DNA from 4 places in the Neobacillus niacini genome. Region 4 is predicted to be linked to each of the others. Evidence: riboswitches for the same ligand, from Rfam matches in the RefSeq annotation. Region 4 holds a riboswitch; each other region holds the start of a gene.
What was found. A riboswitch is a leader RNA that binds a small molecule or an ion and turns the genes downstream of it on or off. The one in region 4 is predicted to bind thiamine pyrophosphate.
Positions count from the first base shown of each region.

Region 1: linked by a shared signal. The riboswitch ahead of ACN6MT_RS19570 (thiamine phosphate synthase) and the one ahead of thiW (energy coupling factor transporter S component ThiW) in region 4 are both predicted to bind thiamine pyrophosphate.
Region 2: linked by a shared signal. The riboswitch ahead of ACN6MT_RS08930 (YkoF family thiamine/hydroxymethylpyrimidine-binding protein) and the one ahead of thiW (energy coupling factor transporter S component ThiW) in region 4 are both predicted to bind thiamine pyrophosphate.
Region 3: linked by a shared signal. The riboswitch ahead of tenA (thiaminase II) and the one ahead of thiW (energy coupling factor transporter S component ThiW) in region 4 are both predicted to bind thiamine pyrophosphate.

Region 1 is NZ_CP183883.1:3,962,252-3,970,156, reverse strand. Features, by position in the region: gene ACN6MT_RS19590 (class II aldolase/adducin family protein) at 1-534, shown strand, start outside; gene ACN6MT_RS19585 (EamA family transporter) at 652-1,596, shown strand; gene ACN6MT_RS19580 (aldo/keto reductase family protein) at 1,886-2,830, shown strand; gene ACN6MT_RS19575 (hypothetical protein) at 3,572-4,147, shown strand; TPP riboswitch at 5,072-5,180, shown strand; gene ACN6MT_RS19570 (thiamine phosphate synthase) at 5,181-5,918, shown strand; gene thiO (glycine oxidase ThiO) at 5,920-7,065, shown strand; gene thiS (sulfur carrier protein ThiS) at 7,062-7,265, shown strand; gene ACN6MT_RS19555 (thiazole synthase) at 7,267-7,905, shown strand, end outside.
Region 2 is NZ_CP183883.1:1,906,108-1,914,012, forward strand. Features, by position in the region: gene ACN6MT_RS08915 (sugar efflux transporter) at 1-648, shown strand, start outside; gene ACN6MT_RS08920 (ROK family protein) at 681-1,595, shown strand; gene ACN6MT_RS08925 (molybdopterin-containing oxidoreductase family protein) at 1,705-3,744, opposite strand; TPP riboswitch at 4,079-4,178, shown strand; gene ACN6MT_RS08930 (YkoF family thiamine/hydroxymethylpyrimidine-binding protein) at 4,265-4,864, shown strand; gene ACN6MT_RS08935 (ECF transporter S component) at 4,865-5,446, shown strand; gene ACN6MT_RS08940 (ABC transporter ATP-binding protein) at 5,433-7,052, shown strand; gene ACN6MT_RS08945 (energy-coupling factor transporter transmembrane component T family protein) at 7,039-7,818, shown strand; partial or broken gene ACN6MT_RS08950 (C39 family peptidase) at 7,836-7,905, opposite strand, start outside.
Region 3 is NZ_CP183883.1:938,605-946,509, reverse strand. Features, by position in the region: gene ACN6MT_RS04515 (peptide ABC transporter substrate-binding protein) at 1-1,427, shown strand, start outside; gene ACN6MT_RS04510 (GntR family transcriptional regulator) at 1,505-2,233, opposite strand; gene frlD (fructoselysine 6-kinase) at 2,301-3,086, opposite strand; gene ACN6MT_RS04500 (SIS domain-containing protein) at 3,154-4,167, opposite strand; gene ACN6MT_RS04495 (amino acid permease) at 4,253-5,590, opposite strand; gene tenA (thiaminase II) at 5,884-6,570, opposite strand; TPP riboswitch at 6,684-6,787, opposite strand; gene hprK (HPr(Ser) kinase/phosphatase) at 6,867-7,802, opposite strand.
Region 4 is NZ_CP183883.1:3,831,050-3,838,954, reverse strand. Features, by position in the region: gene thiD (bifunctional hydroxymethylpyrimidine kinase/phosphomethylpyrimidine kinase) at 1-712, shown strand, start outside; gene thiE (thiamine phosphate synthase) at 776-1,387, shown strand; TPP riboswitch at 1,657-1,764, shown strand; gene thiW (energy coupling factor transporter S component ThiW) at 1,841-2,350, shown strand; gene ACN6MT_RS18970 (long-chain fatty acid--CoA ligase) at 2,367-3,452, shown strand; gene ACN6MT_RS18965 (acyl-CoA reductase) at 3,449-4,897, shown strand; gene ACN6MT_RS18960 (ABC transporter ATP-binding protein) at 4,909-5,652, shown strand; gene ACN6MT_RS18955 (ABC transporter permease) at 5,649-6,392, shown strand; gene ACN6MT_RS18950 (ABC transporter substrate-binding protein) at 6,407-7,411, shown strand; gene ACN6MT_RS18945 (SDR family oxidoreductase) at 7,421-7,905, shown strand, end outside.

The DNA.
Region 1 (7,905 bases), 130 kb from region 4:
AGTCTCTTTCAACGTGGAAAAGCTACGGGAAGCGTCGCGAACTTAAGCTTTTTACATGAAGATAAAATTTATATTACGGCTACTGGAACATGCTTTGGAACGCTGAAACCAGATGAGTTTGCAGTTCTTGATATGGATGGAAATCAATATCACCACGTAAAACCAAGTAAAGAATGGCCGTTACATTTGTCCGTATACAAAGCAAAACCAGATATAGGTGCAGTTCTTCATACACACAGTACGTATAGTGTGCTTTGGAGTTGTTTACCTGGGCTAAATGAATCAGATTGTATACCGGATCATACACCATATTTGAAAATGAAACTAGGAAATGTTGGCTTAATTCCTTATGAAAAACCGGGAAGTCAAGAACTGTTTCATGCATTTGAAAAACGTGTAAAGGATTCTGATGGCTGGATTTTAAGCCATCATGGACCGGTCGTACCCGGAAAAGATATTATGGAAGCATTTTATATACTAGAAGAATTAGAAGAAAGTGCGCGGATTGCATGGGAGTTACGAAAAGAACGATAACGTTACTAGTTCACAAACGCGTTAATAGAGGAATTTAAACAGGGCATTTTCATCTGGAAATGCTCCTTTTTTCGTACCTTTTCATAAAAAAATAAAAGAGGATGTAGAATGATGAAGATGTATATGTATCCTTTATTGATCGTTATTGCAGCGAGTAGTTATGGTGTAGTTTCCACCATCATAAAACTAGCGATGCGTAGTAGTTTTTCAGTCTCAGAGGCAGTTACCAGCCAATTTTTTATCGGATTTTGTATAGCCTTATGTATTTACCTTTTTACAAATAGATCCAAAATAAGCTTTAAGGGAATTGAAATTCTTATATTTGCAGGCATTTTAACAGGGTTAACAAATATTTTGTATGGTCGTTCTTTGAACTTTTTGCCTGCTTCTTTGGCAGTCGTACTCCTGTTTCAATTTACATGGATAGGCATGTTAATTTCCTGTATAACAAGACGCCGATTTCCAAACCGAATTGAATTGATCTCTTTAATCATATTAGTAGCAGGAACGATACCAGCAGCTGGTTTGATTGATGTTGATATATCCCAAATACCTATTAAAGGGTGGATATGGGGGTTAGCAGCAGCTCTTTGTTATTCCTTCTTTTTATTTGTGAATGGCAAGGCAACTGCAGGTTTGACAACCTCTTGCCGGTTAGTTTTAGTTTCTTTCTTTGCTTTTTTAATGTCGACTGTTTTTCAGTCTCCAGAAATTATTTGGAATGGGACTTTGTTTCATGAAGGACTTTGGATATATGGTTTGGCATTGGGCCTATTTGGTATGATTATTCCCGTTTTATTATTTACCATTGCAGTTCCTAAAGTTGGAATGGGTATGTCATCGATACTAAGTGCGATTGAATTGCCAATCGCGGTAATGGTATCAGTTATCTTATTAAGTGAACGTGTTACTACTTTGCAAATAGTAGGTATTGTAACCATTATTCTCGGCATGAGTTTACCAACTTTGCTAGATAGAAAAAAAGTGATAAAAAATAAACCAACAAAACAATTTGCACAAAATCAAGCGAACATGTTTGGTAAATTAAAAAAACATAGTTGATCACAACCACTAACCATTTACCTCAAAATACGCTTGAGTTGAAGATATTTTTCTAAAGAATCATGATATGTATAAAGGAAAATTTGGAGATGCAATTGTAAGAGTATGTGACACAGTAAAAATGACAGACTTGCTAAATCACTTACTTGAAGAAAACCCAGATTAATCGATTTATAGGGACAACGTCAAATCAAATCCTGGAGTATTTCATAATTGTAAAAATAGTCCGAATTTTATATAGTGGTATCTGAAGGTCGTTTTTCTAATTTTTCTGGGAGGTTTGATGTCGATGAAATACAGACGTTTAGGGAATAGTGGGTTAAAGGTAAGTGAAATAAGTTTAGGAAGCTGGTTAACCTACGGAAAAACGGTTGAAGATAACACGGCTGAGAAAACGATACATAAAGCCTATGAACTAGGAATTAACTTCTTTGATTCTGCCAATGTTTACGAGCGTGGTGAAGGGGAACGCGTGATGGCTGGGGCATTAAAGGAATATCCACGTGAATCCTATGTCATTACGACAAAAGCGTTCTGGCCAATGGGTGAAGGACCGAATGACCGCGGATTATCGAGGAAGCATGTGATTGAACAAGCCAATGCGAGCTTGAAGCGAATGAACTTAGATTATGTTGATATTTTTTACTGTCACCGCTATGATCCAGAAACGCCAGTGGAAGAAACATTGAGAGCCATTGATGATTTAATTCGTCAAGGGAAGATTCTTTATGCTGGTGTAAGTGAATGGAGTGCGGCTCAGATTGAAGAAGCCGTCTCTGTAGCGGATAAATTCCTTTTAGATCGAATTGTCGTGAACCAGCCTGTATATAACATGTTAAACCGTTATATTGAAAAAGAAGTGATTCCGGTGAGTTCAAAGCATGGGATTGGACAGGTGGTCTTTTCTCCTCTCGCTCAGGGAATTTTAACAGGAAAATATAAAGGAAATACCATTCCAGAGGATAGCCGAGCCTCCAATGCAGAAATCAACAACTTCATGAAAGGGATGTTGAATGAGACTACCTTTACGAAGGTAGAGCAATTAGAGAACATTGCAAAAGAATTAGAAATCACGCTGCCTAGCCTTGCGTTAGCCTGGATTTTACGTCAGCCAAATGTTTCAAGCGCATTAATTGGTGCAAGCAGACCAAGCCAAGTAGAAGAAAATGTCAAAGCTGTCGAAATTGAACTTCCGAGTGAGGTTATTGAAAAAATTGAGGGGATTTTGGCATAGAAACAATTTTAGCTCATTCCATTGATAAGTAAGCAGTTTAATCTTTAGGCTCTGTTATTATTCATTGTTGATTTTCATGGTGGTATGGAAAATCATAGGCGGAGGATTTCCTTTTAATGTATATGAGGAAGCTCAAAAAGCTAATATAAGCGGAGATTTTCCGCTTAACTGCTCTAAATAGGACAAAATCCAAAGGTTTGGATCATATAAAAGGAAAAACTCCTCTTAATATATAAGAAAATATGGATATTTCGCAATTCAGTCGGAATTTCTCCGCTTATTTTTTCATATCAACATTTAGTTATAACAGAGCCAATCTTTAAAAAGAAGAATAATACACCATTAAAAATAGAGTGCTAAATCTTTAAAGGTTTTAGCACTCTATTTTTGTTGTTTTTTACAATAATCCCTGCCTTGTATTGGAACAGGCTCGGCCAAAAGACCTGTTACGACAAATTATCAATTCGCTCATAGGACTTTTTAATTAAAAACCGTGAAAGATGAGGATTTTTGAAAGAATAAGGAGGACTTTAAATATGAATAAAGAAATATATACATACAAACCACGATTCATTGGACCATATAAGTTATTTTGACAGTTTACGAGAAGAACTGCGCTATAAAAAAGAAAATGAGTAGATCACCCTGGTACTTTTTCCATAATGAAATTAGCTGTAGAGAGATTTAGATTAAGTCATTTTATTCAGCAAATTAAACTAGGTATGAAAGAAGGGATTCGATATGATTGAAAATTTCTTTGCTGACTATAAAAAATTTGTTGTAATACCAGAAGATGAAAGCCAAGTTAATAATGAAGTATTTGATCCCAAAAAGTATGCAGGATATTATATACTAACACTTTCCATTTTTGATTCTCGTTTATCAACTTGGAGAGATGCGAGTAAATTTGAGATTGATATTGAAAAAAGTATCAAAACCGTTCTAAGAAATATTAATCAAATGCAGCGTGAGAAGTACCATTTTCATTTACTAGAAATAGATAAATTTAAAAATTATTTTATCTTGGCTCTTTCTACTAAAACTAGATTTAATCCAGGGGAAGAAGATGACCGTATAGCATATGTTATTGATAGAATCCTAACGAATCCTTTTTATGTAGGGCAAAATTGGTTTAAGTTAATTGGTGAAAGAGGAAGAGTGGCCCGTAAACTCTTTTGCTACTCCTTTAAGGAATATGTAGCGGCGAACTTAAACCAGTCAAAAAGGGAAGACAAATATGAAAACATCAGTGAATTAATCCCTAAAAATGGAGAGATTAAGCTGATTAAAAGTGCTCAGAAAATGGAAGTTCTCTAAAAACACAGGTAACTGTTGCATGTCCTTGGCGTGTCAGATTGGGCCATTGGCGACATTTTTTTAAAAAGTAAAAACCGATATAGAAGACAACTTCATGAATTGAAACGAAAAGAAGGAGACAACCAAAAATTTGGTCTCCTTCTTTTTTCGTTCAGTGAACACTAAATCACTGCCTTCTTCTAATAAATTCTTTCATCATTAGGAACCCTAGGCAGGTTCCAAGAATGAAACGAGCTCAGAGTCTACCCGTCATCAAAAAGATTAAATTCCCATAGACCAGGGACCACGACTTCATTCTTCTCTGACAATTAAAACTTTTGCGTAGGGTTTTCTACCTAGAAAACAGCAAAGGCACAACTAGGTTTAACCACTAGTGGTGCCTTTTTGCGCGCAAAACTTTCGATTGTCCACTTTAAGAACCGTCCCCCTAGTCTCGATTTATATAAAAAAGCTATAAATAAGAAACAAAATAAACATTTTAAATATAAAAAAAGATTCTGTTAATCTAATTATAGAAAATTTAAAACTGATTTTATCGGGAGGGTTTTACATGATTAGTGTGGAACAGAATCAGAAATTAACTAGAATTGGTAAAGGGACATTTAGATACCGTAATTGAACAAGTAGAAAAACAGTTAACGGGAGAAGAAAGGAAAACGAATGAAGTCCTTCAGAAATCGAAACAAATAGTTGAGGATCAAAGGACATTACAAATAGAGTGCTAAATCTTCAAATGATTTGGAAACTCTATTCTTTTTGTTTTATTCATTTACAAGAAAAGTGCTAGGGGTATCCCTTTAATGCTCCCTCGCACCTTTTTTCTCTTGTTATACCCTCCAATAATCAAAATCAGAAAATTGACATTTCTAATCAGTGTGCTAATATTAACCATGTAAGGTGATTATTTCAAATGAATAGATGAATCAAATCCGCTAGAGGTGCCTTTTTAAAAGGCTGAGATTGAAGTGCTACTTCGGGACTCTATGAACCTGATCTGGGTAATACCAGCGTAGGGAAGTGGGAAATTCAATATTTGGAGAGCAAATGCTTATTTCAAATTTTTCAACCACTTTCTTACTATAGGAAGTGGTTTTTTGCTGTTTACTTGATCATTGATAAGCAGAATCTTCATATAGGAGGGACTTGTATTTTAACGAGTGTACATGGCAAAGAGTTACATATTATCTCCAATGGTAAAATGGCAATCGAACAGTTAGTGGGAATTGTAAAGGATATTCATCCCTATATAACGGCCATTCATATACGAGAAAAACAAAAAAGTGCTAGGGAACTATTTCAAACCGTCGAACTTTTAACAAAAAATAACATACCACTATCAAAGATCATGATTAATGACCGGGCAGATGTTGCACTCGTAACAGGGGCGAGAGGCGTTCAATTAGCCTTTCATAGTTTAGATGCAGCCAGTGTAAAAGAAAACTTTCCTCAGCTTAGGATAGGGAGTTCTATCCATTCCTATCATGAAGGTCTAAAAACAAAAGAGAAGGGTGCAGATTACGTTCTATACGGACATGTTTTCCATTCTCAATCAAAACCAGGTAAGATCCCAAAAGGTCTTGAGGAATTAAAAATGCTATCAAATTTAGATATTGATGTGATTGCCATTGGAGGGATAACACCTGATAATACGGAGCAGGTTCTACGGGAAGGGGCAAAAGGGATTGCTGTTATGTCAGGTGTTTTAGAAGCGCGTGACCCATTATTGGCAGTAAAGGCTTATCGTAAGGCATTAAATAAAGGGGGTGAATAAATTGGAAAATTCATTTGATGTTGCCATAATCGGTGGTGGAATTAACGGAGCCTCGATTGCCTATCAGCTATCAAAAATAGGAAGAAAAGTAATCATTATTGAGAAGAATCAATTGGCTTGCCAAGCTTCAAGTGCAGCTGCAGGAATGCTAGCAGCACAAGCGGAGCTGGAACAAGACGGTCCCTTATTCCAGATGGCTTTAAAAAGTCAGAAGATGTTTTCTGATCTCTCTGGTGAGTTATTTGAATACAGCGGAGTCGATATTGAGTATGTGAATAAAGGAATGTTTAAAATTGCAGAATCCGAAGAAATCGCATTAGAAGTAAAAAAACAGGTCACCTTTCAAAGGAAGTGGGATCCGGCAATAAAATGGCTTGATACAAAGGAATTAAGAGAAATGGAGCCATCCCTGTCACCTAGTTTAGCTGGTGCAATGTATCTCCCGAATGATGGTCATGTGCAGCCAGCAAAGTTAACACAAGCTTTTGCAAAAGCAGCTGTCCAATTCGGGGCGGAAATACGCCAAAATACGGAGGTCCTTTCTTTTAAATTTGAAAACAGTCAGGTGAAAGGCGTTATAACCAGCAATGGCATTGTAAACTGTGATCAAGTTGTCGTTGCCACTGGAGCTTGGTCTGCAAAATTAATGCGTGAATCAGGAATGGAGATTCATGTGTATCCCGTGAAAGGCGAATGCTTTTCCGTTAGGTCGGAAAAGCCGATCATCAACACAACGATTTTTTCAGATAAACGCTGTTATCTCGTACCAAAACGGAATGGGGAAATTTATATCGGTGCGACCATGATTGAAAATACATATGATAACTCCGTTACACCTAAGGGTATCGCAAGATTAATAGAAAGAGCCACTCAACTGGTTCCGCAGATTCAGGATGCTGCATGGGAGCGAGTGTGGTCTGGAATTAGACCTCAGACAGGAGATGGACTTCCTTATATTGGTGAGCATCCAAGATGGAAGGGGTTATTTGTTGCTGCCGGGCATTTTAGAAATGGGATTTTATTAAGTCCTATTACAGGGAAATTAGTAGCTGATTTAGTAGCAGACAGTTTGCAAAATGATGATCTACTCTCAGCTTTTCACTTAGAAAGACACAAAGAAAAAGTAGGATTGGAGGTAAATACATGAGGGTAGTATTAAATGGGGAATTAATCCAATTACCAGAACAGGTAGTATTTATATCCGATGTTCTGGAACATTATGAAATTCATAATAAGGTCGTTATTGTGGAAGTAAACGGTGAAATCGTAAACAAGGTAGATCACCAAAGTACTAGATTATCAGATAAAGATCGAATCGAAATAGTCCATTTTGTAGGAGGCGGTTGATATGTTAAAAATAGGTTCATTATCCTTTCAGTCTCGTTTGTTGCTTGGAACGGGAAAGTATCCAAGCTTTGACATCCAAAAGGAAGCGGTGGAAGTTTCCGAAGCAGAAATTCTTACGTTTGCGGTTAGACGAATGAAAATTTTTGAAGCAAGCCAGCCTAATTTTTTAGAACAGCTAGATACCAATAAATATAGGCTGCTGCCAAATACGGCTGGAGCGAAAACAGCAGCAGAGGCTGTCCGGATCGCAAAACTAGCGAAAGCTTCAGGCCTATGCGACATGATTAAAGTGGAAGTAATCGGCTGTGATAAAACCTTACTTCCTGACCCGATTGAAACCCTAAAGGCAACGGAAGAATTGGTGAAGGAAGGCTTTATCGTCCTCCCTTATACCTCTGACGATGTAGTTTTAGCTAGGAAACTTCAAGAAGCAGGCTGTCATGCGATTATGCCAGGAGCCTCGCCGATAGGTTCTGGTCAAGGTATCATCAATCCTGTTAACCTCAGCTTTATTATCGAACAAGCGGTTGTACCCGTTATCGTGGATGCTGGTATTGGATCACCAGCTGATGCAGCATTGGCTATGGAATTAGGGGCCGATGGTGTGTTATTAAATACGGCTGTATCAGCAGCGAAGGAT
Region 2 (7,905 bases), 1.9 Mb from region 4:
TTAAAGGATGTTGCCAAGCAGGTATTAACTGATAAAGATAAGATTAAGGTAACTAGATGGATCGTCAAGCCGCATATTTTTGTAAATCTTGCCGCTGCATTATTGCTATCTGCAGCAACCTCTATCCATATGTTAAATATGCCCCAATTCGTTACGAAAGTATTGAATGGATCGGAAATGGATGTAGGGGTGATTTTTAGTGTACCTCCAGTTTTTGAGGTTCCAATGATGATTGCTATCGGTGTGTGGGCAACACGAACCGATAACGCCCTATTGGTGAAAATTGGATATGGTTTAGCTTTCACTTATTTCCTTTTGCTTGGGTTTGTTACAGAGCCTTGGCAAATTTATCCGCTTCAATTGATAAGTGCAGCTCATGTTTCCATTACTGCAGGTCTAGCCATATCTTATTTTCAGGATTTTATTCCTGAGGCACCGGGTACGGCAACCACTCTCTATATGAATGTAACCAAAATTGGATCCACTGTTGGCTATCTGTTGTTCGGACTGTTTTCAGAGTTTATAAGCTATGAAAATATGATCAATATTTATTCGTTTTTTGCTGGAGTTGGCTTTCTGATTTTTACTTTCTTTGGAAATGAGAAAATTAAGAGTTCCAAGGGCAAACCAAAAGTTCAGGAGTTATAAAAAATATGGGAGACTGGGGGTAGTAATAATTGGTGAATTACTATGCAGTTTTTGATGTTGGAGGATCTGCTATTAAATATGCCCTAATGGATGAAACAGGATTATTTATCGAAAAGTCTTCTATTCCAACTCCAAAAGAGGGTCTGGAGGCATTTGTTGATACCATTCATCTCATTGTCAAAGGCTATGAGCAAAAGGCAGATATAAAAGGGATCGCACTAAGTGTGCCAGGAGCAGTGGATGTTGAAAATGGACATATCGAAGGAGCTAGTGCCATCCCTTATTTGCATGGACCAAATATTAAAAAGCTTATTCAGGATGTTACTTATTTACCAGTGGAACTTGAAAATGACGCCAATTGTGCAGGTTTGGCAGAAGGCTGGCTCGGTGCAGCAAAGATGGTAAAGGATTATATCTGCATCGTAGTGGGTACTGGAATTGGCGGCGCATTAGTGATAGATAAAAAGATTCGCCGAGGTAAAAATCTGCATGGCGGGGAATTTGGTTTCATGGTTATGGAAGACTATTTGGAGCAGCCTATAGGAGAAGCGTGGAGTGCATTAGGAGCTACAGGTGCTTTGATTAGGAGAGTGGCGAAACGAAAGGGATTGAAGCCACTCTCACTGGATGGAAAAAAGGTGTTCCAAATCGCGGATGATGGTGATGAAGAAGTGCAAGATGAAATCAATAAATTTATCAAACGTCTTGCGGTTGGAATATTTAACCTGCAGTATGCTATTGATCCAGAGAAAGTATTAATTGGCGGCGCCATCAGCGAACGAGCGGACCTTATTGACAAAATCAACGAAGCACTAAGCCAAATGAAAAATAACATCCATACTCTGGACGTCAAAGTAGAAAAATGCCAATTTGGAAATGATTCCAACCTAATCGGAGTGCTATACCACTTCCTGCAAAGGAGAAATGAAAGCAAAATAAGAAACTAAATGAACACCGTCACAGGAAAACCACCCTAATATGAAACCCCCAAGCAGATAATCTGTTTGGGGGTTTACGGTGCCGTCGGTGGTGCCCGTCGGTGGTGCCTGTCACCGTTTATACATGACTGTATATTTTGTTCACGCTGACCCGTCCAGAGAAGAAGGTTGCACCGCCGCCCATGTCGGCGATTCGGTCTGGTGTCAGGTTGTTGACGAGTTGTTTTGTGCCTTCAATGTCTGACCAGAGTCCTTGGGTAGCGACCACGCCTGGAAGGACATTTTCTCCTACTATCGCTTTTAGTATACATTCCCCGCGCTGGTTCCAGACACGAACCAAATCCCCGTCCTCAATCCCCGAAGCCTCAGCATCCTTACTGTTCATATGCAATCGGGGTTCTTTTTCAAGGCCAATGTGTTTGTGATTATTGGAAAAGGTAGAGTTTATGAAATTATGATTAGGTGCTGGTATAAAATGATAAGGATGGTCTCCGTCATTTTCTAAAGGAATATAGGTTGGCAGTGGAGGATATCCGTTTGCTTTCATCCTCTTTGAGTACAACTCAATTTTCCTGCTCGGTGTGCGCAACTTTCCTGGAAACAGTGGTTGTACCTTCGCTTTTAGAAACTGCCTCTCTACTAAACTTTCATAATTGATTCCAACCAAATAGGGATTCGCAGGTTGGTCTAGGGCTTGCTTGATCATTTCTGCGTCTGAGTCTTCAAATGCAGCTTCTTTAAAGCCCATTCCTTTTGCCAGCAAACGGAATACGTCGACATTGGATTTTGACTCTCCGTAAACATCTATTACTGGCTGCTGAATTTGAATGTAATGGTGCCAGTAGGATGTATAGACATCTGTATTCTCAAAAGACGATGTTGCAGGCAATACAATGTCAGCATATTTGGCCGTCTCCGTTAAAAATAAATCATGAACGACCACGAATAATTCCTCTCTCTCAAGCCCTTTCCTTACCTTATTGCCATCTGGAGCTACTACCGCTGGGTTACTGCTATAAACATATAAGGATTTCACAGGAGGATCTAAGGTCAGCAAAGCCTCACCAATCTTATTCATGTTAATGACCCTTGTCTGTTTATGCTTCAATAACCGCGGAAGCTGCAATTTTGTTGTGTTCAGTGCGAGATATCCTGAATTTCCTTTAATCGCACCGCCGCCTTTAATGAGCCATTGACCCGTAAGAGCAGGAAGACATGAAACTGTACGGACGAACATTCCGCCATTGTCATGATGCTGCGGACCGTTGCCAATCCGAATAAAGGAAGGCGAGGTACTGCCATACATTCTAGCAAGCCTATAAATATCCTCAACAGGAACTCCCGTGATTGTTGATACCGTAATAGGGTCATATTGCAAAACATGCTCGCGCAGTTCCTCATAGCCAACTGTATATTGGTGTAAGAAGGAGTCGTCTACGCTATTTTCAGCAAATAAAATATGCATGATTCCTAGTGCCAGTGCTGTATCAGTCCCTGGCAAAATCGGAATAAACCAATCTGCTAATCTTCCGGTCTGATTTTTATGGACGTCTATGACAATGATTTTAGCCCCATTTTGTTTGCGGGCTTTCTGTGCAAGCGCCACTTGGTGCATATTGGTACTAGCTGCGTTAATCCCCCAAAAAATAATGAGCTTGGAATGAATCGTATCTTCTGGGTCAATGCCGAAGCCGCCGCCCATCGTGTATCTATATCCAACAAAGCCGGCTGAGGAACAAATACTCCGGTCCAATTGTGATGCTCCTAAACGGTGAAAGAAACGTCGGTCCATCCCTTCGGCATTCAGATGTCCCATGTTCCCATAAAAGCTATAAGGGAGAATACTTTCTGGACCATCCGTTTCGATAATTGATTTCCACTTGGAGGTTATGGTAGCGATGGCTTCATCCCAGCTGATCCGTTCAAATTTACCTTCACCTTTAGCTCCAACCCTTTGCATAGGATATTCTAAGCGGTTCTCATCATAAAGCCGTTCCGCCATATGCCGAACCTTATTACAAATATTCCCCTTCGTCACAGGATGATCTGAATCGCCTTCCACTTTTACCACTTTTCCATCAACTTTATGTATCAGCAAACCGCATTGATCTGGACAATCTAACGGGCAAACCGATTTAAAAACCCCTTGTTTCTCCATATAGAGTCTCCTCCCCTGTGGTAACACCTTTGGGTGACAGGCACCATTTATACATCATTGTATATTTTTTTTCATGATATGACAGCTATGAAGGTGATGAAGTGCATAAAATTTTCTTTAATGTAAAAATGACTAATGGCATTTCTTTGTTAGTATGAGGTAAGTAGGTTCAAAAAGGGTTGTAATTAGTGTCCTCCTGAGGTGGACAGTGTCCACGAATGGTGACAGGCACCGAAAAGGCAACGAAAAGAGGCAAAGAAAGAGCAACGAAAGAACCCCCTTTACATATTGGAAAATTTATCATATTATTAGGGCAACGAAAAATTGCATACGGTTTTTGCACTAGGGGAGCTTTTTTGGCTGAGAGGACGTTTGTCCGACCCTTATGACCCGATCTAGATAATACTAGCGTGGGGAAGTGCAGGAGAAAATTATCGTTCGTTCAACATTGATATGATTCGACTGCATTCCCGTGGGATGCAGTTTTTTTGTTGCCAAAATATCAATGGGGGTATGTGAAATGTCTAATTTTTGTGGTATGAGTGAGATTACTGGAGCGCGATTTTCGATTTATCCGATGTCTGATAGGTTTGTAGATATTATTCTATCGGCATTAAAAGAAGTGGATACTTCAAAGGTTTGGATGGAAACGGACGATGTCAGCACATGTGTTAGGGGAAGATCGGAGCATGTATTTGATGTGGTGAAAGCTATTTTCCTAGAGTCGTCAAAAAACGGCGATCATGTTGTGCTGCAGGCAACGTTTTCAAATGGATGTCCGGGGGATTCGGCAGGTGATGCCTACCTATCAGAAAACGCTAATCGTTTAAATGAGGAAAAATCACAGAATATTAAACAAGAAGTGGCTGTTCAATTTGCTCTATACCCAATGGGGATTCCAACGTATATGAATGTCATCATGGATCAATGCAAACTGGCTCAAGACCAAGGAACGTTTACAAAAGGTGTTCACTATGCCTCAAGGCTTGATGGTGATGCAAACCAGGTTTTCGAAACATTAGAGGATGCCTTTCAAGGAGCACACGAAAGCGATTCTACACATATTGTCATGACGGTTGCTATGTCTGCCAACAGCCCATCGAAAAAGAGGGTGAAATAAATGCTGGCAAAATGGAAACTTCGTGAAGTCATAGTGTTATCCGTACTTGCTGTTGTTTTTGCTGTTGTCTATTTGTTGTTTCTCCAGCTCGGGAATGTCCTATTCGGCCTTTTTGGTTTAATTGGCTATGATATTATTTTTGGAATTTGGTTTATCGTTTCGATTATTGCGGCTTATATTATCCGTAAACCGGGGGCGGCTTTTCTATCCGAAACAGTCGCTGCTACAGTGGAAGTTATGCTTGGTAACGCCGTTGGCCCGCAATTGATCATCTCCGGTATGATTCAAGGTTTGGGTGCAGAAGCTGTCTTTGCCGCAACTAAATGGAAGAACTATTCCACTTGGGTTTTAATGGCAGCAGGGATGGGTTCATCAGTTTTTAGCTTTGCCTGGGGATTTTATGTCTCAGGATTTGCCGCCCTTTCGCCTAGTTATGTAACGGCCATGTTCTTTGTTCGCCTTGTAAGCGGGGCACTAATGGCAGGCTTACTAGGTAAATATTTAAGCGAAGGTCTTGCCAAAACAGGAGCGTTGAACAGTTTCCCGTTAGGAAAGGAACACAAGCGAAATGTCACTGTTTGAGCCACAGATTAAAGTAGAGGATCTGGGATTTAGTTATGAAGATAGCAATATTTTCAAAGACCTTTCTTTTTCCATTTTAAAAAATCAATCGCTTTTCCTACTAGGTCCAAGTGGTTCGGGAAAAAGTACACTAGCTTATTGTCTGAACAAATTATATCCAGAGGCAGTCGATGGTGTTATTACGGGGAACATCACGTTTGAGGGCAAAAATCTAAACGATTATAAACCGGGTGAACTCAACCAAAAAATAGGGATTGTTTTTCAAGATCCAGAGAGCCAATTCTGCATGCTGACCGTGGAAGAAGAAGTAGCATTTGGTTTGGAGAATTTTCATGTGCCACGGGCAGAGATGGAGGCAAAGATTGACAGAGCGCTAGAATGGGTAGGCTTGCAGGCTGAAAAAAAGACTGTAATCCACACCCTTTCCGGAGGGCAAAAGCAGAAGCTGGCATTAGCTTGTGTCTTTGCGCTCGAACCAGAGGTAATCATCCTCGATGAGCCGACCGCTAATCTTGACCCACAATCCAGCTCAGAATTAGTAGAAACGATCACCAAGTTAAAGCATATACGCCCGTTTACGCTGATTGTGATTGAACACAAGCTGGATGATTGGGTCGAGCTGATGGAGCGCTGTCTTGTCTTAGATTCTAACGGAGCCGTCCTTTTTGATGGCACTACTGCACAATGCTTTGGAGAATTTGCTCCTTTTTTAAAAAAGGAAGGTATTTGGCTGCCAAAAGTAGTGGAAGCTGGAATTTCTGCAAAGAATGAAGGTTTGTATAAAGGGGACCGACTTCCGCTTCGCATGCATGAATTACTGTCAGGGTTAAAGGATTCCAGCGCATTCTTAAAAAAAGAAAGCAAAACCACGACCCAAATGGAACCGATTCTCGAAGTGAACGGTCTTTATGCCCGTGGGCACTTGAAAAATATATCGCTGAGTATTCATAAAGGAGAACGGATTGCTTTGGTTGGTCCAAATGGTTCCGGAAAGACGACTCTATCCAAATGTTTAGCCGGATTACTTCCACTTACGAAAGGGGAGATTCAGTTTCTCGGTGTTCCACTTTCGAAGTGGAAGGAGAAACATTTATATCAATCTCTCGGCTACGTATTTCAAAATCCAGAACATCAATTTATCACAGATTGTGTTTACGAGGAAATTGCCTTTGGTTTAAGTCAAAGGGCAATCGTCTCCTCGGTTCTTGAAACAATGAATCTGCAAAAACACGCAGGTGCCCACCCGTTTGCTCTGAGCCAAGGACAGAAGCGGAGGTTGAGTGTTGCGACCATGCTCGTTCATGAACAGGAATTGCTTATCCTTGATGAGCCGACATTTGGTCAGGATGCCAATACTGCGCATGAAATCATGAGAGTACTTGACGAAAAGAATGGGGCATTTTTCATGATTACCCATGATATGGAGATGGTAGATCAATATGCGGATACCGTTTATGTGTTGGAACGCGGTGAATTGATTTTTTCCGGTACACCTGAGAGGTTGTGGGATAATCCTGAAGTCATTAGCCGTGCAAGACTGAAGCTGCCGTTTAGAAAACAGCTGCAAAATGAAATGGCAAGGAGAGAGATACATGTCGCTACATGAGGTGAATCCGAGTATAAAGGCACTTGCTATCGTTATTTCTATCCTGATATTATCGGCGTTTTTCGATCCAATTACACCGCTTCTAATCATTCTCTGGACTGTAACATTGACCTTTATTTTTGGCAGGGTTTCTTTTAAAAAATGGTTGCTGTTATTCGCTCCCTTTTTATTTATCGCTGTTATTTATGTATGGTCAACCATGTTGTTTCCACGGCTTCAAGAGGGGGACCAAGTTATTTGGCAATGGGGTTTTTTGACGATGACAGCAGAAGGATTTCGAAGAGGTGTGTCGCTGGGGCTCAGGGTGTTAAGCTTTGCCACGTTATCTATTATGTTTACCTTAACGACAAAGCCTACAGATTTTCTCCTTAGTTTAATGCAGCAATGCAAGCTGTCGCCAAAGCTTGCCTATGGAATCATGGCCGGATATCGGTTCCTGCCGTTAATCAAGGAGGAGTTTCAAACCTTGCAAAATGCCCATCGAGTACGGGGGGTAGCACGAGCACGAACTATACCAGAAAAAATACAGCAGTTGAAGCGATACGTTATTCCACTCCTTGCAGGAGCGATTCGTAAAGCAGAGCGAACAGCACTTGCAATGGAATCAAAAGGCTTTACCGGAGAAAAAAATAGGATATTCTATCGCGAGATTAAGCTTTCCTATAATGACTGGGTCTTTTTCATCCTTATGATTAGTGCCGTCGTTCTCAGCGTTTGTATCTCTTGGAAATTCGGCTACTTACAATTTTATAATGGCGAACTTTAAAACAAAAATGGGGTGTCTCAACGGACAACCCATTTTTTTAAATAGAGAACAACAGCTTGTTTCCCCATTTGGTCCCATGCCTGGATA
Region 3 (7,905 bases), 2.9 Mb from region 4:
TAGATGAAAAAACACAAACTACACCAGGGATCGCTACCGAGCATAAGGTAAGTGAAGATGGTCTAACTTGGACCTTTACTTTACGCGAGGATGCAAAATGGTCCAATGGTGACCCAGTAACCGCCCATGACTTTGTATACTCATGGCAGCGTGCCGTTGATCCAAAGACAGCATCTGAATATGGGCCGTATATGATGAACGGAGTAATCAAAAATGCTGAGAAAGTTAACAAAGGTGAAGCAACTGTTGATCAATTAGGAGTTAAAGCTGATGGCGATTATACACTAGTTGTTGAATTAGAAAATCCAACACCATACTTTGAAACATTAACGACATTTGGAACATTCCTTCCATTAAACAAAAAGTTTGTGGAAGAAAAAGGCGATAGTTTTGCCACTAGTTCAGAAAACTTATTGGCAAATGGTCCTTACACTATGAACAACTGGACTAGTACTAGTGATTCATGGGATTTGGTAAAGAACAAAGATTATTGGGATAATAAAACAGTTAAAATGGATAAATTAACCTTCAAAGTTGTTAAAGATCCACAAACAGCTCTAGACTTATATGAAGAAGGTACTGTTGATCGAATGGATTTAACCTCTGATCTTGTTGACCAATACTCAACAAATGATGATTATGTGGTATCAGCTGATACATTTGTGTATTTCTTAAAGTTTAATCAAACAAAATCTGAAGCATTAGCCAATAAAAATATTCGTGCAGCACTCAGCAGAGCTTTTGACAAGGAAGCTTTAGTAGGAGAAATTTTAAATAACGGCTCTATCGCTGCAAACGGCTTGGTTCCAAAAGACTTTACACCAATGCCTAAAACAGGTGACGATTTCCGAAAAGTAAGTGGAGATCTTGTCACGTATGATCTTGAGAAAGCAAAGGAGTTCTGGGCAAAGGGATTAGAAGAGCTGGGTACTGACTCCGTTGAACTCGAGTTTCTTGCAGATGATGACAAAACAACTAAAAACTTAGTTGAATACGTTGCAAACCAACTCTCAACAAATTTAGAAGGATTAAAGATTAACATCAAACAAATTCCAAAAAAGCAGCGTCTTGATTTAGATAAATCTATGGAATATCAACTTCAGCTTACAAGATGGGGCCCTGACTTCCTTGATCCATTTACTTACATGAACTTGTTTATTACAGATGGCGGAAACAATATGACTGGATATTCAAGCGCAGAATATGACAAATTAGTTAGTGAAACAGCTACAAAATTTGCTACGGATAATGACGCACGTTATGAAAACTTCTTAAAAGCTGAAAAATTGCTATTTGAAGATGCGGTAATTGCTCCTGTATACCAGGCCTCTAGAGCACAATTGGTTTCTCCAAAAGTCCAAGGAGTGTTCGTGAACCCATTTGGTGCAACATACGAATATAAGTGGGCAGATGTAGGGGAAGAGTAAAATCTCCTTACGATATAAAAAAAGAGGGAGAAATGTCAATTGGCATTTCTCCCTCTCTTTTATCTAATTAAATTTTATTATCTTGCCCGATGAACCGTCAAATTGACTTTACTTGTCTCACACATAAAAGTAGAGAGATGTACAGGTTCGTCATTAGCATTAAATGCAATTTTTAAGATTCTAAAAAGATTGGCTCCAATATCACATTCTAGTAATTTCGCATAGTCATTTGTCGCACCAATAACATCAATAATCTTATCATTACTAACTATTTCAGTCTGATACTCTTCAGAAAGGACTTTATAAGTTGATTCGTTCCCTGCGATTTTCTTTTCTAAATCTGGAAACCGAATTAATGAATAATGCGCGATATCGTAGAAAAGAGGACGGTCATTTACATACATAAGCCGTTCAAGTGCTAGAACAGGACTACCTTCATCAATTAATAGGTGCTTCGCAACATCTTCAGGTGCAGGAATAACCTCACTTCGTAAAATTCGAGAATTAGGTATCATACCCAACTGATGGCTAAATTCTGAAAATCCGCTTACAGATAGTAATTCATTATGGAACTTTTTTGATGTAACAAAGGTGCCTCTACGGGGAATTCGTGTCAGGGCTCCTTCCTTTACCAATTCCTCAATGGCCTTACGTATCGTAATACGGCTTACGTTATAGATTTCACAAAGTTCTGCTTCAGTTGGAATCTGCTCGTCCGGTTTATATTTTCCAGTTTGGATATCATTCTTCAACATTTGCCTAACTTGCATGTATAATGGCTGTGGGGTTGAAGGATTTAAACTCATACTAAATCCATCCTTATCCGTCATTTGACAATTATACTAATCATTATACATTGATTGACTACAACAGTCACCAAGCACCAAAGTATTGAATCGTCTTCGCTGCCGTTTCGGCTCCCAACTCTAAACATTTGGCAGTAGAAAAACCCTTCAATTTTCCATAAATAAACCCAGATATAAAAGAATCTCCCGCTCCCATTGTATCTACCACATCTACTTCTACTACACCGCTTTTATAGAATTGTTCACCATCATAAGCAAGTGATCCATTCTCACCTAAAGTCGCTATAGTAATTTTTGAGCCATTATTCTTTACATCCTTTAAAAATTGGCGAATAAAAGGATCATCCTGCGTATAGGAAAAGAATGAATAATCCACGTACTGTGGCAGGGTTTTGACAAGTCTATGATCTAATTGGTTAGAAAAATCAAAGGATGTCTGTAATCCCATTTCTTTAAAATGAGAATAATACTCTTCTACATGCCCCCAAACACCAGCATGTACTAGTTGATGATGTTTTCCAATAAAGTCAAGTTCGTTCTGTGTTAAGATGAAGTCGGCCATCACACCTTCATCATAATCTCCAAAAACACGATCATTATTGACCAGTTCGACAAAGGTAACAGCCGTTTTTCCGTTCTTCTTTGATAGATGAGAAATATCAACACCCTTTTTTGAAATCTCATTTTGCATTAATTCACCATAAGTATCGCTGCCAACCCAGCCAATATAAGAGGAATCAGCACCTAATTCTGTTAAATAAACGGCTACATTGACAGGGTTCCCTCCAGGATAGGCCTTCCCGCTTGTTTGGTAGACATCCATACAATTATCTCCGACTGTTGCAATCCTCATCTTTATTCCCTTCTTTCTTAAACATTAAGGAACGAGCACTACTAAGTAAGTAGTGCTCACAGGCATTTTAATACTCCATTTGTCGGTAATATCTTCTTAGCGTTAAGGGATGATTTCTTTCCCGCTCAAGATATACGCTGATTCGACTTAAGACAGACCAATTGATACTGACAGCAAAGTGTTTTCTAAACTCTTCACTAATCCCTTCCATCTTAAAATCCTTTGTATCAATTACAGTGAGCTGGTTTGTAATCTTTTCAGCGAATCTTTCCACACGGTCCATTAGTGGTCGTGTTTCATCTTCACCCTTTAGTAAAATAACACTCGTATCTTCGACCACCAATTCCAGTGTACCGTGGAAAAATTCTGCTGCATGTATCGACCTCGCATGAATCCATTGCATCTCTTCTAAAATACACATAGCATAGGAATATGTATTCCCCCATAAATTGCCGGAGCCAACCATCATGTGATAGTCCGTGTCCTTGTGCTTAATTGCAAATTCCTCAGCGGTTTTATCAAAAGCTTTCACAGCATTTAAAATGGCCTGCGGTAATAATGCCACCTCTTTTGTAAACTGCTCATATTGCGGGAACTCGTTATTGTTATACATGAAACGGAATACGAACATATACAGAAGCATGAAGAACGTATCAAAAGAATGTGTTTCAGATCCAGTTGTGATACAGTGGTCCACAATTTGAGTTAACGGCGTGTTCGGCTCCGCTACTAATGCAATGGTAGTTGCACCTGCTGCCTTACAAAACTCTGCTGCTTCAACTGTTTCTTTCGTTGTTCCCGATACAGATGTAAAGATACAAACGGAATCCTTGCTAAAATGCCTATTATTCATCACCATGAATTCAGCAGCAATTTCCGCATGAACATCAATAGTAGAATTCGATTTTAATATATATTCATAAGGATACATCATCGCTATTGTTCCGCCAGCACCAATCAGGAAAATATTGCTGTAGCCCTTTTTGCATATTCCATCAACAATATCTTCGATTTGCCCGCGGAAAGCAAGGCCTTCTTTTTCTACAAGTCTTAGAAATAATTCTTCATCATATTTTAACATCAACATTTTCCTCCTTAACTATATAACTACTTTATAATTTTATAAATTTAGTAAAAAACGAACTAACTTCCTAGTTTCACTTGTATTATGCAACTAGATTGCTTTTGTTTTTCGAGCCATATTTCTTTTCCCAATAGTAATAAACAGGGAGACCTGTTGCAATGACAATCAGTGCAGCAATCATCCCTTCTATTGGGGCCCAAGTGAAAGTTCCCCAAGCAAGCCATGCTGCACCAAGGATAGCTAAAATCGTGGTCAATCGCCAAACCGGCATACGATAAACGGGCTTATAATCCTCACGTTTACGGCATTTATAAACTGCAGCAAAATCCATAATATTAATGAGCAATTGAATGAGCGTAAAATATCCCAGTAATGCTGTTAAATTACTAAACATCACAAGAATACAGGCATATGCAACCTGAACAATAATAGAAAAACTTGGTGTTTCATATTTCGGATGAACCTTCGCAAAACGTTGAAAGAATAGACCATCCTTTGCCATTGCATATTCCAGACGAGGCTGGAACATAATGCACGAGCTCAACGATCCCAATATGACAATAATTGCTGTAACAGCAACAAATGAGGAGGCAACATCAGAGAGTCCCGGGATATACTTGACAGCGTCAGATACCGCAGCACTAGAATTAATTAATTTTTCAAAAGGCATTAAACCTATAATACAAACAGCAAGCAATGTATATAACGCCAAGACTATTAAAACTGAGCTAATAAGAGCTCGCGGCAGGACCTTTCCTGGATTTTTGAATTCCCCAGCCATAAAACAAATTGCCGCCATTCCCGTATACGCCCAAGTAGTAGCAGAAACACCACCTATTAAACTTGTTTTCACTTCACCGGACGCCGGTACATAGGAAAAGTTCCCAGGGTTTAAATACATAAGCCCCAATCCGATGACAATTAGGAATGGAATGATTTTCACGGCCGTAATAATGACTTGGAACTTGCCGCCTTCTTTTACACTTCGATAATGAATGGAAGTAATGATGAGAATGATTGCAATCGCAAGTAATTTTCCAGCCATACCATTGAAAAATGGTAAAAAGGATGCTACATAGGAAACAATCGCCAATGCCATAATGGCAATCGATGGTGGATCTAATGCCCAGAACGTGGCCCAACCATATAGAAAGCCCAAAGGTCTCCAACCTGCTTTATTTAGGTACACATAGCCGCTTCCGTTTTGAGGATATGCTGTCGCTAATTCCGCGAGCACCATGACCTGTGGAATAGCAATGATTCCGCCAATAATCCATGCAAGAATAGAAATAGCGGGTGTACCAGCAGCTTTTGCCACATCACCAGAAGATACAAAAATTCCCGAACCAACAGTCGTTCCAACCGCAATGGCAAGAGCTGCCCAAAATCCAAGTTTTCGCGTAAGAGTCACATTACTCATAAAGAGTTCCTCCAAGTCAGATGGTAAGATTCCTAATTCCTTTATTTTCTTAAAAGATTTTTTCTTGCATTCCTGTCAGTTTAATTTGATTAACCCTCCTTTTTGAAAACGCTTTTTTATTTGTTATGTCTTGTATTATAATCAGATATTATAAAAATTACAATAACCAATTTATTAAATATCTTTAAAAATTTTATTCATCACAAAAAAGACGCCTCCTTTAGAAGCGTCTTTTACCTATTAAACAAATTTTTATTGGAAGGAGGTAGTAGTTACCTCTTTTATTTTCTAATTTAGCCTTTCACAGCCTCCATTTTCACAGGCCATTCTTCAAGTTTATAAGCCATATCCCAAAACATATATTCAAGCTGACAGCTAATTAAGAAATGTTCCTTCATCTTTTCCTTTTCTCTCTCTGGTGCATTTTTTGCCCATTCATCTAGGCGGGCACAAAATTTAATCGTAATTGAATCCGTTATACTGCCATAAAAACGAATCCAATCATAAAAAGGATGAGAGCGATCGGGATCCACTTCCGTTAATAATTTCTTCCCAATCTCCCAGTATGTCCACGGACATGGCAATAACACAGCTAAAATTTCCCCTAATGTTCCTTCGTGTGCAACTGTAAGCATATGACGTATATATTGATGTGCTGATGGGGATAACGGATATCCATGTAATACCTCATAGGGAACACCAGCTACCTGACAAAAGTTATGATGTGGATGAATTTCACTGTTTAATATAAATGAAATCTGCTTATTAAACATTTCCATATCTTCACGATTCTCACACTTGGAAACCGCGATTCCATAGATTCGTATAAAGGAATTCAAATATTCAAAGTCCTGTTTAACATAATGAATTAATTGTTCGCTTTTTAAATCCCCCTTTGCAATCCCTTGGACGAACGGATGTTCAAAAATCGCATTAAAAATCGGATTTGCTTCTTTTCTCAATTCTGCTGAAAAACTCATCAAATTTCTCTCCCTTATTATTTATTAGAAGACACTAGAAGGGAGCGGCTGCATTTATAAACACGAAAAAGCCGCTCCAAAAATGGAGCGGCAGAATAGTTATGATAAATATTCATACACAGACTCCACTTTCCTACGCTAGTATGAACTAGATCAGGTTCAAAGGGTCCAAGATAACTCTTGTCTCAGCCATAAAATGGCTCCCCTAGTGGTCTTCCTATTAACTTAGTATTCAGTCTATATTCACTTTCTACTTAAGTCAAACTATTTTTACCGTTAAAAGACAAATCCAATAGTTAATCCCTGCCAGAATTCTTTATATCAGCCTCAACCCGGCTCATGAATTCTTCGACTGCGCTGTATCCTTGCTGCTTTAAGTACCAATTATTTGCAGCAGCCTCTATTAAACCAGCCACATCACGTCCAGGCTGCAGTTGGATTTCCATGCAAGGAATTTTAACACCCATATAGTCGGTATAATGATACTCCTGTTCTAAATCATTATATAAAGCGTCCTTTTCCCACTTCGTTAAGTGAATATCAAGGGATATCCGTGTTTCATCCTGGAAAGCCTTACGACCATATAAACGGACGACATTAAGCAGTCCTATACTACGCAGAGCCAAAAACTCTTTTGATTTTCCATCATGGGTACCCAAAATAGTTTGCGTACTCAGTTTCTTTAGGACCACGATATCATCCGATACCAGCCGGTGGCCACGGCGAATTAATGTGTGGGCCGTCTCACTTTTTCCGACCCCCGAATTACCGCGAAGTAAGATACCGATGCCTGATACATTCATACAAACTCCGTGAACAGATATCTCTGGTGCTAATTCCTTCACCAAGAACGCATCCAATTTAGGGATAAACTCTGAAGTTGTCTCAGGCTGTTTTGTCACTAACAAGGGAATACCCTGTTCTGTACAATGGTGAATTAGATAAGTAAGTCCTTCTTCACCAGCCGTTACGATAAAACATGGCGGATGGTAGTGAACAATATTGCCAATCCGAATTTTACGTTCCTCTCTGCTCAACTTATGTAAGTAGGTAATTTCCTTTTTCCCTAAAATTTGTACTTGTTCCGTCGGAAAAAAGTCAAAGTGGCCCACAAATTCCAAACCCGGACGATGCACCCGGGGCTGTGTAATGACCTTCTGCAGATGGTTTTCCCCAGCCAGTACTTTTAAAGAAAACCTTTGAACCAAGCTTTCTATTGTTACCTTTTTCAACCTATACTCACGTCCTATTAGCCTTTTATTCTAAAATTATACTTGAGTTCACTGGAAACGTCATCCATTTTAAAAATGACCTCATAAAGAGTAGAAATCTACA
Region 4 (7,905 bases):
GATGTCAGCTCTGACAGCTGTTACCGCTCAAAATACACTTGGGGTTCAAGCAGTATTTCCCATGACGGCTGAAGCAGTCAGCAAACAAATACAGTCAATTGGCGAAGATATGGGAGCAAATGCCATTAAAACAGGCATGTTATTTAATGCAGAGATCATCAAAGCTGTTTCTGAAAAAATTGAATACTACAACTGGCAAAATGTCGTGGTTGACCCCGTTATGATTGCTAAGGGTGGAGCGTCCCTGCTTCAAATTGAGGCGATTTCGGCATTAAAACAGTATTTGTTGCCACTAGCGATGGTCGTTACACCGAATATTCCTGAGGCGGAAGTATTAACAGGAATGTCGATTAAAACGAATGAGCATAAACAGGAAGCTGCTAAACGACTTTATGACTTAGGCGTTAAGCATGTGGTTTTAAAAGGTGGCCATGATGAAGACCGTGATGTGTCAGTAGATCTTTTATTTGATGGGAAGGAATTTAAGACCTTTACGAGTAAAAGAGTTCAAACCAAGAATACTCACGGAACAGGATGTACATTCTCAGCAGCTGTCACGGCTGAAATAGCCAAAGGTTTAAGTGTGTATGAAGCTGTATCAATAGCGAAGCAGTTTATCCAGGCAGCCATAGAAGATCAGCTGCTGATTGGTCAAGGTCATGGGCCAACCAATCATTGGGCATTTCGAAAAAGAATGTTAACGATAAGGTAGGTGACCAGGTTGAATTTTCAAAATAGTGATTCATTAAGAGAGGCATTGAACGTTTACTTTATTATGGGAAGTCCCAACTGTAAGGACCATCCTGTTCGTGTTCTGCAGGAAGCGATTGAAGGTGGAATCACCCTTTATCAATTTCGTGAAAAAGGAATCGGAGCTTTAACCGGGGATCAAAAGCTTGAACTGGCTCGACAACTTCAACAACTATGCAGAGAAAACCACATCCCTTTTATTATTAATGACGATATCAGTTTAGCCATTTCACTTAATGCGGACGGTGTTCATATCGGGCAGGATGATGAACCCGTGGAGGAAGTAAGAAAGAAGCTTGGCGAAGATAAAATCATTGGCGTTTCCGTACATAGCTACGACGAGGCTGTCACAGCCTTAAAGGGAGGAGCCGATTATTTTGGGATCGGTCCCGTTTTTCCAACGAAAACCAAAGAAGACGCCAAGCCTTCAAACGGTACGAAGCTTATCGAAGAACTTCGACACAAAGAATTTAGCATTCCGATTGTGGGAATTGGCGGAATCACTGCGGATAATGCAGGGTCGGTTATCACAGCAGGAGCGGATGGCGTTTCGGTTATAACTGCGATTAGTCATGCTCCTTCTGTTACTGAAGCAGCTAAATCGTTAAGAAAAAGTGTGTTAGAGATACGATCTTGATTTAACGAGATTTTTTTTGATTTTTGTTAGGGAGTTATGGAAGTTAATTTATTCGTGCCCGCAATAACTCATTTTTGTGGAAAACGGTAACGAAACGGTACTATTCATGCCCGTCAAAGCGGATTTTTGTGAAATACGGTAACGAAACGGCACTATTCGTGCCCGCCAAAGTAAATATAGGCGGTTTGCGGTAACGAAAAGCAATACTCGGACCCGCATCGTCCACGGAATAACATAATCAACAACAGAACCATTCTATTAAAATTTCATACTAGCACTGGGGGAGCCGGAATAGGCTGAGATTAGACTTGTAGTGGTCTTAAACCCCTGAACCTGATCTGGGTTATACCAGCGTAGGGAAGTGAACGATCCAAAACCTGTTTTTTGAGGCAATGGTATCGTATGAACCAGTTATCCCCCAGTGCTTATTAAAAACTTGGAGGGATTTTTTTTATGAGAAAAACACACAAACTCACATTGACTGCAATGATAATCGCGATTGGCACACTTTCGAGTAATTTATTCTATATTCCAATCGGTTTCACAAAGGTGTTTCCGATTCAGCATTTCTTAAATGTTTTGTCTGCTGTTCTCTTAGGACCGGTTTATGCCGTTGCCCAGGCACTATGTGTCTCCATTCTGCGAAATATGATGGGAACGGGTTCACTCTTTGCATTTCCAGGTAGTATGGTGGGTGCCTTATTAGCGGGACTTCTTTTTATGAAAACCAGAAAGATTTATATGGCGTTTATCGGTGAAGTAATAGGAACAGGCATTCTTGGAGCGATACTATGCTATCCAATCGCAACACTATTATTAGGTCAAGAAGCGGCAGTATTTGGCTTTATCCCGTTATTTATTTTTAGCTCGATCGCGGGTGCACTGATTGGCGCCATCATTCTTTCCGTCTTTTTAAAGAAGAAAATACCTGTGCTAACTCAACATGGAACTACTTTGAAATAGAAAGGAACTTACCTTCATGGAACAGCAGAAAATCATACAGTATTTACTAACGATTCTTCAATCAGATTCGCTTTCAGAAGATGAATTTAATCAAAACGCCTTACAACTATTCGCTTATCAATACACCAATAACCTTCCATTCCGGAAGTTTTGTCAGCAAAAAGGCAAAACCATCCGGACCGTAAAAACGTGGAAGGACATACCAGCGGTACCGATTAATGCTTTTAAGGAGGTACCACTAACGTGTACACCACCTGCAGAAGCAGAGAGATACTTTATGACAAGCGGTACCACACTAGGTATAAAAGGGAAACACTACCATCCGACCTTAGAGGTATGGAATCATTCAATGAAAACTTATTTTAAACAGCGCTTTATGAAAGAAACTGAAAAAATCAGAATGGGAATTCTGTTCCCGACGGAAAAAGAAATGCCAAATTCCTCATTAGCTCGCTATTTAGCGCTTGCGAAGCAGGAGTTCGGCACGGAGGAGAGTCACTATCTCCTAGGTGAAAATAGGATTGAAATCGAGAGACTCATTCAAGAATTGGAGCATGCAGAACGCTCTGGTGAGCCATATGCATTATTAGGGGCTTCCTACAGTTTTGTTCATCTGTTTGAAGAACTAACAAACATCGGACGGAGTTTCCAACTGCCGCCTGGAAGCAGAATTTTGGATACGGGTGGATATAAAAATCAGTCAAAAGAATGGAAACTGGATGATTTTTACCATGAGTTATCAAGAGTATTAGGTGTTCCAAGAAAAGATTGCATTAACATGTATGGTATGACGGAATTGAGTTCACAGCTCTATGATTCTGGAAATGAACGGGTTCCGTCTGTTAAGTCCGGTCCTCATTGGTTGAAAACGAGAATCATAGACCCGTTAACAGGTGAAGACGTCGCTGAGGGAGAACGCGGGGTCATCGTTCATTGTGACCTTGCCAACTTCAATTCTGTCACCACCATTTTGACCGAAGACTTAGGAATGAAAGTGGATGGCGGGTTTCTCCTCTTAGGCAGGGTACAAGGTACTGAGGCGAAGGGCTGTTCGATTGCGGTTGAAGAATTTATCAAGGCTGCAAAGGGAGCTGCACGATGAGAGAAAGAGTTGGATACCTTCCCGATATTGGGGATGAGGTAATAGAGTCAAAGATTCTTACATTTTCAAGAAAAGGTGTGACTCTAGAAGTAGAAGCGCCGTTACTTACTAGAAAGCAAATGCAACAAGTGAGCGAGAAGGTTAAAAAAGCCAGTACCGAAGTGTTAAAAAAAATGACGATTACGGAGATTATTACCATTATTGACACCGCCATTGAAGTTATGCTCGACCGGAACTCAACCTACCGGAAGAAAGCAGAAAGGCTGCTGCCAATTGTAACTGGTTACGATGAAGAAATGATTCGACTCGGACTTACGTCTTTTTTAAAAAAGTTCCGCAAACAGGAGCTGCAGCGCTTCGTGGTTGAGGACCTAGGAAACCCCTTGCTGCTCGATGATTTTCAACCTCGCATAAAGAGAGGGTTTTCTAAAGCAGTCGGATCTGAATTAATTCTCCATGTATGGGCTGGAAATGTACCAGCCCTCCCGTTATGGAGTCTCATTTCAGGGTTATTGGTGAAATCAGGTAACATTGGCAAGGTATCGAGTGCGGAGCCGTTGTTTGCCGGATGGTTCGCACAGGTTTTAGTGGAAGTTGCTCCTCAACTCAAGGATTGCCTAGCGGTTGTCTGGTGGAAGGGCGGAGATGAGGATCGAGAAAAGGAGTTTTTTACGTATCCAGATGTGGTGGTCGGTTATGGAAGTAATCAGTCACTAGAATCAATGAGTCGTAGAATCCCAGTCACCACTCGTTTCTTGCCATTTGGTCATAAAGTCAGTTTCGGGGTAATCAGCAACACTGCACTGGACTCGCGAAAAGCATTAATCACTGCTCATCATGCAGCATTCGACATTATTCAATTCGATCAGCAGGGTTGTTATTCTCCTCATATTTTCTATGTTCAGAAAGGGGGAAATGTATCACCCGAAGCGTTTGCACAGTATCTCGCCCAGGAACTCGAAAGTTATCAAAAGAGATACCCTAGGCGCACTTTGTCCTTGGAGGAAATGACAGCCGCTATCCATTGGCGTAACCAAGAAGAAATATCATCTTATACCAGATCCGCCAAACAGGTATGGGGTCAAACTGAAAATCATTGGACTGTTGTCTATGAAGCAGGTGCGCTGTTTTCACCAACCTGTTCCAATCGAGCGGTGAAGGTCATACCATTTGAAACCGTAGATGATATTTTGCCTAATCTTAAACCCTATCGTTCCTTTTTACAAAGTGCAGGTGTGGCTGCTGCCCCGAGGGAACTTTTTCAATGGGCTGAAAAGTTAGGAAATGTGGGGGTAACAAGAATCACCTCTATAGGAAAGATGACTTCTCCGGAATCAGGCTGGCACCATGATGGCCGTTTTAATTTACTAGATTTGGTTCAAATGATTGATATAGAGCATTCAGCCGAAGAGTATGCAGAGAATTTTGCCGCTTATATCGATTAGGAGGATAGAAAATGGCTTATTTGAGTTTACAAGATGTTACCTACAGCTATGCAAAAAATAATGTGATTGTTGATGCCGTGAATTTCGATGTAGAAAAAGGAAAGTTTCATAGTTTGTTAGGTAAAAGCGGTTGTGGAAAAACCACGTTGTTAAAGCTGGCGGCGGGATTATTAATCCCAAATGAGGGTTCCATACTTTTACAAAATGAAAAAATAAAACCGTCCGAAAGAATTGGATTTGTGTTTCAAGCACCGACTCTCTTGGAATGGAAAACAGTAGTAGATAATGTTCTTTTACCTGTATCGCTTAAACGTAAAGTAACCAAAGAACATGTAGAAAGAGCAGAATCCCTTTTAGAAAGTATGGGTCTAACTCATTTAAAACAGGAATACCCATCTCGTTTATCAGGCGGACAGCAAAGTCGTGTTTCGATTGCGAGGGCGCTGATTGGATCTCCAACCCTGCTTTATATGGATGAGCCTTTCTCAGCACTTGATGCGATTACAAGAGAGGAACTTCAGGACGATCTGCTGCACCTTTGTGAAGTTCATCAAATGACGGTGTTATTTGTTACCCATGATATTTCAGAAGCAGTCTACTTATCAGATAGTATTGCGGTGATGGATAAAGGGAATATCATCAAGCATTTTTCCGTGAATTTTCCAGATCGACACACAACCGATTTTCGTTATTCTGGACAGTTTAGTCAGCTTTGCTTGGAAATCCGGACCGCCATTAGTGGAGGACAACGATGAAAAAAGTTTCGGTATATTCCTGGTTATTATTCATCTTGATATTGATCGGATGGGAAATGCTGGCCAAGCAAATGTCCGAATTAGTCCTTCCAGCACCTTCCGTTGTGGTCACAACCCTGATAGATGGATTAAAAAGCGGTTATTATACTCCGCATATTCTCAGAACCAGTTTGGAGATTGTTGTTGGTCTTTTTCTAGGGAGTTTGTTGGGGATCCTAACAGGGGTATGGATGGGTGAAGTTGAGTTTATCCGAAAGCTTTTCTTTCCTTATGTCATTGCCAGTCAAGCTGTTCCAAAACTCGCGCTGGCACCATTATTTATTCTATGGTTTGGATTTGGAATGACCTCTAAGGTTGTCATCACGGCATTAATTTGCTTTTTCCCGTTAATGGAAAATACAGTAACCGCCATTCAATACACCGATCCTAAAAAAGTAGAATTGTTTCGGGTGTTAGGGGCAACCCGATGGCAGACTTTGCTCAAATTAAAAATCCCCGCTGGGCTTCCAAGTATAATGGCTGGTTTTCGGGTTGCGGTTGTTCTAGCTGTTGTCGGGGCTGTAGTGGGTGAATTTATCGGAGGCAGTGAGGGTTTAGGCGCATTAATTATTGCCTCTCAAGGCATGATGGACACACCCTTAATGTTCTCAGTCCTAATTATCATTACGATTCTTGGAACTTTTCTCTATCAAATCATTTATTTCATTGAACGTCGTTTATTTCAATATAAAAATCATTGAGGAGCTTATTACAAATGAAATCGAAACGAAGTATTACAGTAGCTGTTATGATCCTCGTATTGCTGTTAACGGCTTGTGGGTCAAAAGATAATCAGCAAGCCGCTACAAAAACAGAATTAGAAACAGTAAAAATGGCAAGCTGGAGTCAGCCGATAGCAGAACAAACGAACCTTCTTGTAAGTGAGGAAAAAGATTTTTTTAAAAACGAGGGGTTAGATGTTGAATTTATACCGGGTGCAGGGGGCGGAGACGCCATCAAAAATATCCTTTCAGGTAAGGCAGATATCGCCTTTACCGATCCAGGCTCACTCTACTTTGCCTTGAATCAAGGGGAGAAATTAAAGGTGATTTATACGATCTATCCGCAAAACGTATTCAATGTCGTTTCTTTAAAAGAGAGCAATATTACGAAACCAGAGGACCTAAAAGGGAAGAAAATTGGTGTATATAGCCTTTCGAGTGGTACCAGGCAAAATCTTCTAGTTCTATTAAATCAAGCTGGTCTTACCGAAAAAGACGTTACGATTGTTGAAACAGGCCTGTTGAATTTTGCCCCGCTGATGCAGGGTCAGGTGGATGCAACAGCTGCAACTGACACGGGCTTAGTAACCGCAAGGGAAAAGGGATTGGCAGATGTAAATGTCATTAAAGTAAAAGATTATTTGAATGTTCCAAGTGATCTCTTTGTGGTGACAGAAAAAACGTACAATGAGAAAAAAGCTATGCTGAAAAAGTTTGTTGCAGCCTATCAAACGAGTGCGGAGTGGATGATGAACGAACCGGAGGAAGCCGCTGCTTTAGCCGTAAAACATGCGATTGATGGTAAGGATAAAAATCATAATCTAGAGATTATTAAATTGCGGAACGAAGCTAGTATTTCAGAAGCAACAAGCGACAGAGGCTTAGGGGCAATAGAAACGGATGTCTTACAACAGGGTGCCGATAGCTATAAAGAATTAGGTTTAATTGAAGAGGATTTACATATGTCTGATTTTATCGTTGAAGACTTCATTAAATAGGGGGACAATGTGAAAAAATTTGAAAATAAAACCATATTAGTTACAGGTTCAAGTAGAGGAATAGGTGCGGCCGTTGCGAAAGGTTTTGCGGCAGAAGGGGCAACTGTTATTGTTAATTACGTTCAAAATCAGGGAGCCGCTGAAGAAACGGTTGCTTCTTGTATTGAGCTTGGCGGTGATGCATGGGCGATTCAAGCTGATGTAAGCTCTGAACCGGACGTCATAAGAATGATGGAGGAAATTGAACTCGAAGTTGGTAAAATAGATGTCGTCGTCAATAATGCCTTTAAACCCTATGTGTTTAATCCCGATACACGAAAAATGTTCTCGCAATTAACATGGGAAGACTATCAGAAGCAAATCGATGGAGCAGTAAAATCTACTTACTATGTATGTCAACAAGCCATTCCCTTGATGAAAAAACAAACAAAAGGAAGCATTGTTAATATGGTAACAAACTTGGTAGAGCGACCACTCATTCCTTATCATGACTA